2 regions of the Exiguobacterium sp. s16 genome follow, and region 1 is predicted to be linked to the other one. Evidence: riboswitches for the same ligand, from Rfam matches in the RefSeq annotation. Region 1 holds a riboswitch; the other holds the start of a gene.
The links. A riboswitch is a leader RNA that binds a small molecule or an ion and turns the genes downstream of it on or off. The one in region 1 is predicted to bind FMN.

Region 1 (4,414 bases):
GATGACACAATCGGAACTCTTCGCTGTCATGGTCGGTGGTCTCGCCTCGGTTGCCGGTTCAGTTCTTGCTGGATACGCTGCTCTTGGTGTACCGCTCGAGTACTTGCTCGCAGCGAGCTTCATGGCTGCTCCTGCTGGTCTCATGTTCGCGAAAATCATCGTCCCGGAAACAGACGTACCGGATGACGATATCGAAATCGCTGAAGATGAAGAGAACAAGGCAGCGAACTTCGTCGATGCAGCCGCTCGCGGTGCCTCTGACGGTCTCTTCCTTGCTTTGAACGTCGGTGCGATGCTTCTCGCCTTCGTTTCATTGATCGCGCTCGTTAACTTGATTCTCGGTGGAATCGGTGGCTTGTTCGGTTTCGACGGTCTCACGCTTCAATTGATTCTTGGTTATGTGTTCGCACCGCTCGCATTCGTGATCGGTGTGCCATGGGCAGATGCTGTTCAATTCGGTAGCTTCCTCGGACAAAAACTCGTGTTGAACGAATTCGTCGCTTTCTCTGAATTCGCACCAATCATCGGTTCTGGTGACCTCTCGGCACGTACGGAAGCTATGATCGCGTTCGCACTCTGTGGATTCGCCAACATCTCATCACTCGCCATCCTTCTCGGTGGTCTTGGTGGAATGGCGCCGAACCGTCGGAACGACATCGCGCGCATGGGTGTCCTCGCGATTCTCGCAGGTACGCTTGCCAACTTGATGTCAGCGACACTCGCTGGTCTTCTTCTCTAATCAAACACGGTATACTCAGAGTGATCACTTCGGTGGTCACTCTTTTTCGTTGTGACGTTTATGAATGAACAGCAAAAACCGACCGTAAGGCGGTCGGTTTCACTAGTGTTTATCATCCCTGACGAGGTATATCCACTTCTTGGAGTCTCGGCCAAGTGGCTTGCCAATTCTTTTTATTGATCCGGGCTCGATAAATATGATGGTGTGAAGCGTCGTTCGCAAAGGCTGGTGTGGGGCGGAGCTTCAGTCCGACAAGGTCGTCAACGCCGTAAGGAACGGCCAACCTTAAACGTCCGTTCTTGGCGAGACTGACACCGATGGCCGTGACCGTCTCAGGGAAATGGGCCAAGGCGTCGACCGCAGATTGATACGGTGGCAATTGATTGACCCGATGCATGCGGGCCTGGTTTTTGACCGACCAAGGGACGTTCGGTAACAGGTCGTGCAGTTGTGCCTCATACTGTTTTTCAATCGCCTCGTCGATGTGAGATCGGTCAAAGTAGATGACATCGACGTCCTCGGTCGGCGTCGGTACTTCGTAGCCGTGCGCGTCATCCCATATTTTTGCCCGCACGTATCCGGCACAAATCCACCAATCGGGTAAACCGAGCGAAGCGACGATTGTCAACAGACGCATCAGTTCCACATCAGTCTCTAAAAAATGGGTCACATCTTCAGTCGTGTTCAATCCATCTCCTCCTATTCTCTCATTAGCATAGCGTACCTATACAAAAAGCACCTAGACCGGGGTCTAGGTGCTTGTCAGTTACGCTTGAAGTTGCATGCGCTGACGTTCGATCCACGGCTTCAATTTGAGGAAGAGTGGGACGAACAAGGCGCTGATCAACAAGGCCTTAATGAAGTTGAACGGCAAGATACCGTATAGGACGAGGTCCGTTTTGACTGCCGGTTGCGCCATCTCGGTCATGCCGAAGAAGAACGCGTAGGCTGGTAAGATGAGCAAATAGTTCAAGATCGCCAAGCTGAGTGCCATCGTGATCGTACCGGCCACGAGGCCTGAAGCGAGCGCTTTATTCGTTTTACGTTTATGGTAGAACCATGCGACCGGATACATGAAGGCGACACCTGCAAAGAAGTTCGCGACTTCACCGACCGGAACGCCGCCACCGTTGAAGACATAGTAGAGGACGTTTTTTAGAGCGACGACCACGACGCCTGCGAGTGGGGAGAACACAATCCCGGCGACGAGCGCGGGAATGTCACTGAAATCCACTTTTAGGAACGGTGGTAGGAAAGGCAGCGGGAAGTTAAAGAGCATGAGGACAAAAGAAATGGCCCCGAGCATCGATAGCGTCACCAGTGTTGTCAATCGTTTGTTGCGCGTTGTTTTCATCAAAATCTCTCCTTTTGTCGCTCCTTGATGAATGGCACCCGTCGCATAGAAAAACCCGATTGTATCAAACAATCGGGAGAGTTTACGCGCATACGAAATAGATGTTCTCATCGGTGTTTAGACCACGCCGAAGAAAACATCCGGATATCGGTCGGATGCCGCCATCTTCTCCCATCCAGACTTTACTGTCGGCTTTCGAATCTCACGAAATCAGCAAGCAACGCCTTGCTCGCTCACGGGCTGAGAAGAACTAGTCTTCAATACCGCCGGTCGGGAATTTCACCCTGCCCCGAAGATGGAACGATTTAATTTTTTTTGTTACAGTTTAGTTATACAAGATATTTCACAAAATCTCAAGTCAGTTGACTTGAAGTTAAGATAACGAAGGAGGAGTTCAGATGATTCATTTGACAGAATCAGCCGCATTACAAGTCATCGATATGATGAAACAGACCGAACGCCCCGACGACCAGTACTTGCGGATCAAAGTGCAAGGGGGCGGGTGTACCGGCCTGTCTTACGGGATGGGGTTTGATGAGGATAAGACAGACAAGGACGTTCAGTTTGACCACTACGGTGTCCGGGTTATCGTCGCCGAAGCCGATCATGGGGTCGTCGACGGTCTCGAGATTGACTATAAGCAGTCGATGCTAGGAGGCGGCTTCACGATTAAAAACCCGAACGCCATCGCTACTTGCGGTTGTGGCTCGAGTTTCCGGACGGCGTCGAACGCCGGGACACCTGGGGATTGCTAAACGAAAGGCCAATCATGCCTCATGATTGGCCTTTTTTGTATTCAGTCTGTCTCTTCAATCAGAATTAATCGAATGAGTTTCGAAGCCGCGTCTAACTCGATTTGATGTTGCCAAGGACGAAACGCTGTGATTTTACACGTGTCGTTCGTGATGCGGAATGAACAGACGCTCTCTTCCTCTTGGTCAAGGACCGAGTAACGGCTGAAGTCCGATAAGCTTTGGTAAATGGCATATTGTGTCGGTAATTCACACGACCATCCTTTTTCTAATGTGATCTGATGCATGCGTCTCGCCTCTTTCTTGTCTATATATATAAGAATAACAAAAATATTCAAGGATGTGGAAGATTAGTCGAGAGGATGCAAGGGAAAATGAAAAGAGATGTCATTTCATGTAGGAGGGGCAGGGACGATGAGAAAAGTATTGATTTTCGGTGGCTCACGCTATTTTGGAAAGCGGTTGGCGCTTCGGTTGGCGGAGGCCGGTGACGATGTGACGATTGTGACGCGTGGACAACTGCAAGTACCCGAGGCGGAGGGCATCCGGTCGATCAAAGGGGACCGGCAGTCGGTGGCGACGATGAAAGATTTGTCACGCGACCATTACGACCTCGTCTATGACAATATTTGCTTTAACCCGTACCAGGCAAAGATCGCCTCGGACGCTTTCATGGACCAAGTCGGTAAATATGTGCTCACGTCGACTATGTCGGTTTATGCGCCAGGCGCCGAGTTGAAAGAAAGTGATTTCAATCCGCTCCATCATGACTATCATCTCGAATCCGAACATGATTACGGGCAAGGGAAGCGAGAGGCTGAATCTTATTTCTTCCATCGCGCCTCGTTCCCGGTCGCGACGGTCCGCTTGCCGATCGTGCTCGGACCCGACGACTATACAGACCGTCTCAAGTTTTATATCGACGCCGTCCGACGGGAAGAGCCGATCGTGCTGCATCACCCGGAAGCGAAGATGGGGTTCATCTCAAGTTTTGAGGCGGCCGCCTTTCTAGAATGGGTCGGTCGGGCGAACGTGACCGGGCCGTTCAACGCGGCGAGTGAAGGAGTCATCTCGCTCGGGGCACTCATGGAACAGATCGGTCATCACTTAAATAAACCGGTCCAGATCATCAAAGATGGCGAGTCATCGCCGTACGATACGGACGTCGACTATTATATGTCGATCGCCGAGGCGAAAAAGGCCGGTTTCGTCTTCACTCAACTCGACGACTGGCTTGACCGGGTCATTGTGCAAACAATCCGCAAATGAAAAATGGCCCTCATCGTGAAGATGGGGGCCACATCATTATTTCCCGGCAAATACCGAAGTCGAATGTTGCGGGTGACGCGCTGTCGGGTCGACGAGCTGCTTCACTTGGTTGATGGCGATTGGGGCTTCACCGAAGCCTGTCGCAATCAATTTCACTTTTCCTTCATAAGTCGCGATGTCACCACAGGCGAAGATGCCGGCGACCGTCGTCTCCATGCGTGAGTCGACGCGGATCGTGTTCTTCTCGAACTCCATGCCCCAGTTTTTGATTGGGCCGAGCGATGAGACGAAACCGTAGTT
Region 2 (4,414 bases), on a different contig from region 1:
AGGATGGCTTTCGTGGATGGTTTGTTGTTCCGTTTTGCCCATTCGCGATACGCCTCGAAGGAAAGAGAGAAGCCCATCTCGTGAATCGCTTCACGGAGTGCGTTCGAGAGCTCGGATTTGGAATAGGTCACACTCGCTTCAAGTCCGGCCTCGGCACAGGCGTCATGCCACGAGCCGAACGTCTTGACGATATGGTAATGGCTCGGTGCTTTCGGATGAAGCTTGCGCCATTCCTGATATTTTTTGAGCGTGATAATCGATCCCATGTCACGCGAGTAGAGGGCGAGCGTCTCGATGATATCTTCGCGCGTGTACTTCGGCATTTTATCCGGGAGGTCGACGGTCGCCTCTCCATGCCATTCGTAGCCGGCGATGGCGAGCGCCTCGGCCCATGACCCGAACTGTCGGATAATCGACTCGGGAGATGGCCAGCTTTGTTCCATCGCGAAGCGACGATACACAGAGCGACGTGGACGTTCCTTCAACAAGTCGCCGAGTAGACGGATACAGTGAATCATCCTCTGCTGCTCGGTGGACAAGTGGTGGGATTTAGTGGATAGCGTTTGACTCAATGATGGTTCCTCCTTCCATGGACTCATATCTGAACCGACAAAGATGACGAAGTTGCTTCTACAATCATACTATCGGCCAGTTTTTACAATTTATAAGTGCATTCTTCAAGTTTTTTTAAACCGATTTTATAAACCGATAGGTCTAAAGCCCTGGTTACACTTTGAAAAAATGGTAACAGTTCTATTACAAATTTAATATTAAATGGGTTCAATTGTAAACAAAAAGTTTTATGATGGCGTAAATGTCATATTCTGTACGAAAAAGTACCCAACTGGCCAATGGGGTCATCACCGTTGCACCAGTTGAGTACTCTTCTATAATAAATTTAATTTTCAGACTAATCAATGAAAGTTTTGAAAATAACGAATTTTTTTTGAAAGGCTGGTCAGTGGAATAGGCGGTCTGCTAAAATAATGGAATTGATGTAAAAAAGAAAAGAGGATATTACGATATGACAATATGGTTGTTCTACTTACTGCTCGGTTTGATTCAAGGCTTCACGGAGCCGATCCCGATTTCGTCAAGCGGTCACTTGGTCATCTTCCAAGAGCTGTTCGATATCGAACTGCCGGGACTCTCGTTCGAGATATTCGTGAACTTTGCCTCGCTGCTCGCCGTCTTGACGATTTATCGGAAAGACGTCGTCCGTCTCGTCGTCAGTCTGTGGACGTTCTTATTTAAGAAAGATCGCAGCGACGAGACGATGATTGATGTTAAGTTCATCGGGCTCTTGCTCGTCGCGACCGTCCCGGCTGGTTTGCTCGGTGTCTTGTTCGGTGATTGGATCGGGGAGACGCTCGGTGGAGTCGCCACGGTCGGCTACACGCTCATCTTGACTGGGCTCGCGCTCTGGTTCATCCGCAACATGCGCGGGAACAAAGGGGACGGCGGCATCACGCTCCGCGACGCGATTTTGATTGGACTTGCTCAAGCGGTCGCACTCATTCCAGGGATCAGCCGCTCCGGCGCCACAATCGTCATGGCGATGCTCCTCGGCATCAAACAAGAGTCGGCGCTCCGTTTCTCGTTCTTCCTCTTCATCCCGGTCAGTCTCGGGACGATGATTTTAGATGGGCCCGCCTTGTTCACGAATCCGGAAACGCGTGAACTGTTCGGACCGCTCATCTTGGCGTTCATCGCCTCGTATGCGCTCACGGCCATCTCGCTCAAATGGTTCCAACACATCATGGCGAAAGGCGAGCTCAAGTATTTCTCGTTCTATTGCTGGATCGTCGGTCTCCTCGTCGTCCTATTCTTGGCATGATTCTGAAGGCGCTGCTCACTCGAGCGGTGCCTTTTTGCGCATTTCGTTTTGCCATCGATTTATTTTTGCGCTAAAGTGGAATCGTACAAACAAATATTCCTTCGGGGTCGGGTGAAAGTCCCAACCGGCGGTGATGGGCGCGAGCCTTAAGTCCGTGACCCGGGCGCATGTGTGCGAACGGTGGATCTAGTGCGATTCTAGAGCCGACAGTATAGTCTGGATGGGAGAAGGAAACAGAACAGGTCCACGCGACCTGTAGTTCGTCGTACGTTTTTCTGTAAAGAAAACGCTTATTTGGTTTGCCCAAATGACGACCGACACCTCCCACCGAGACCTTGAGGATCATTCCTTGAGGTCTTTTTGTTTGTGCGAAACAAGGAGGGAGATTATGAATCAGTACATGCAACAAGCCATCCAATTGGCCAAGTCCGCCTCATCGACCGGCATCAACCCGCGCGTCGGCGCCGTCGTCGTCAAAGACGGCCGGGTCGTCGGGTTCGGCGCTCATCTGAAAGCCGGGGAAGCGCATGCCGAGGTGCATGCCATCCGCATGGCCGGCGCTGCCGCCTACGGTGCGACGATGTACGTCACGCTCGAACCGTGCTCGCATCACGGCAAGACGCCGCCGTGTGCCGACCTGCTCGTTGAGTCCGGGATTAAGCGTGCCGTCATCGCGATGGAAGACCCGAATCCGCTCGTCTCAGGGCGCGGCATCGCTCGGTTGAAAGCGGCCGGGATTGACGTCGAGGTCGGGCTACTCGAAAAAGAGGCGCGGGCGCTCAATGCGGCGTTCTTGCGTTCACTCGAGACGAAGCGGCCATACGTCATCTTGAAGACGGCGACGAGCCTCGACGGCAAAGTCGCGCTCGATCACGGTGACAGCAAGTGGGTGACCGGGACAGCAGCCAGACGGGACGTCCATGAACTGCGTGCGACGGTCGACGCCGTTTTGACCGGTGTCGGCACCGTCCTCGCCGATGACCCAGGCTTGACCGTTCGGCTCGACCGCGAGACGACACAACCGCTCCGAATCGTGCTCGACCGTGAGTTGCGTACGCCGCTCTCGAGCCAGCTCGTCCGGACGGCAAACGACGTACCGGTGCTTCTGTACACGACGTCGGATGACCAAACAAAACGTGACGCGCTGGCAGCGAATGGCGTCGAAATTGCCGACTATACGTCGCTCGAAGCTGTCCTGCAAGACGTCTACGCACGCGGCATCGGTCGTATGCTCGTCGAAGCGGGACCGACACTCGTCACTTCACTCTTGGACGGACAGTTCGTCGACGAGTGGGTCATGTACCAGTCGCCACGCGTATTCGGCGGCAAGGGCGGTTTTTACCGTTCGCATCATGATGGGCCGCTCGATGCGGTCGAACGGTATGAGGTTCAATCGGTCGAGACGGTCGGCACCGACATCAAACTGATCATGCGAAAGGAGGAGTCCGATGTTCACGGGAATCGTTGAAGAGATTGGCAGTGTCAAGGCAGTGAAACGGAACGGTCCGTCACTTCGGCTCACGCTGAGCGGGAAGGTCGTCCTCGAGGACGTGAAGCTCGGTGACAGCATCTCCGTCAACGGCATCTGTCTCACGGTGACGACGTTCGACCGTGACAGTTTCTCGGTCGATGTCATGCCGGAGACGCTCAAAGCGTCGAGTCTCGACGGGGTCCGCCCCGGCACGAACGTCAACTTGGAGCGGGCCATGCCCACGAACGGACGCTTCGGCGGCCATTTCGTCTCGGGTCACGTCGACGGGGTCGGGCGCATCGTGAAAAAACGGGCGCTCGCGAACGCCGTCTATGTCGACATCAGCTGTGAGCCGTCGCTCCTCCGCTATATCGTCCCAAAAGGTTCGATTTCGGTCGACGGGACGAGCTTGACGGTATTTGATGTCACCGAACGCGGGTTCACGTTGTCGCTCATCCCGCATACGTACAGTGAGACGGTACTCGGGATGAAACAGGCAGGAGACGCGGTCAATTTGGAATGTGACATGTTGGCTAAATATATGGAAAAACTCGTAAGTCAAAAACCGATGACGCTTGAATCTCTGGCGTCGCAAGGGTATGGAAAGGCGGGATGGTAATGTTCCACACGATTGAAGAAGCAGTCGAAGATTTGAAGATGGGACGACCGATTATCGTCGTCGACGATGAGGACCGTGAGAACGAAGGAGACTTCGTCGTGCTCGCGGATAAAATGACCGCAGAGACGATGAACTTCCTCATCACGGAAGGGAAAGGGCTCGTCTGCGCCTCCCTGGCCGAAGAAGTGGCCGTTCGACTCGATTTGCAGCCAATGGTCGCAAACAGCACCGATCCACACGGGACGGCGTTCACGGTCAGCGTCGATCACGTCGATTCGACGACGGGCATCTCGGCGAGCGAACGGGCCCATACGGTTCGCGAACTCGCGAACATCAACGCCCGTCCGGCTGATTTCCAACGTCCGGGACATATTTTCCCGCTCATCGCCAAAAAAGGAGGCGTCTCGGTACGACGCGGACATACAGAAGCGTCGGTCGACTTGGCGCGCCTCGCCGGAAGTGAACCGGTCGCCGTCATCTGTGAAAT

Region 2: linked by a shared signal. The riboswitch ahead of ribD (bifunctional diaminohydroxyphosphoribosylaminopyrimidine deaminase/5-amino-6-(5-phosphoribosylamino)uracil reductase RibD) and the one ahead of KNP86_RS04120 (ECF transporter S component) in region 1 are both predicted to bind FMN.

The regions. Positions count from the first base shown of each region.
Region 1 is NZ_JACSLM010000002.1:114,628-119,041, forward strand. It holds gene KNP86_RS04110 (NupC/NupG family nucleoside CNT transporter) at 1-739, shown strand, start outside; gene KNP86_RS04115 (nucleotidyltransferase family protein) at 852-1,376, opposite strand; gene KNP86_RS04120 (ECF transporter S component) at 1,506-2,093, opposite strand; FMN riboswitch at 2,253-2,394, opposite strand; gene KNP86_RS04125 (HesB/IscA family protein) at 2,492-2,848, shown strand; gene KNP86_RS04130 (hypothetical protein) at 2,890-3,132, opposite strand; gene KNP86_RS04135 (NAD-dependent epimerase/dehydratase family protein) at 3,260-4,114, shown strand; gene KNP86_RS04140 (NAD(P)/FAD-dependent oxidoreductase) at 4,151-4,414, opposite strand, start outside.
Region 2 is NZ_JACSLM010000004.1:108,401-112,814, reverse strand. It holds gene KNP86_RS09490 (homing endonuclease associated repeat-containing protein) at 1-572, opposite strand, end outside; gene KNP86_RS09485 (undecaprenyl-diphosphate phosphatase) at 1,025-1,837, shown strand; FMN riboswitch at 1,931-2,073, shown strand; gene ribD (bifunctional diaminohydroxyphosphoribosylaminopyrimidine deaminase/5-amino-6-(5-phosphoribosylamino)uracil reductase RibD) at 2,226-3,305, shown strand; gene ribE (riboflavin synthase) at 3,286-3,927, shown strand; gene ribB (3,4-dihydroxy-2-butanone-4-phosphate synthase) at 3,927-4,414, shown strand, end outside.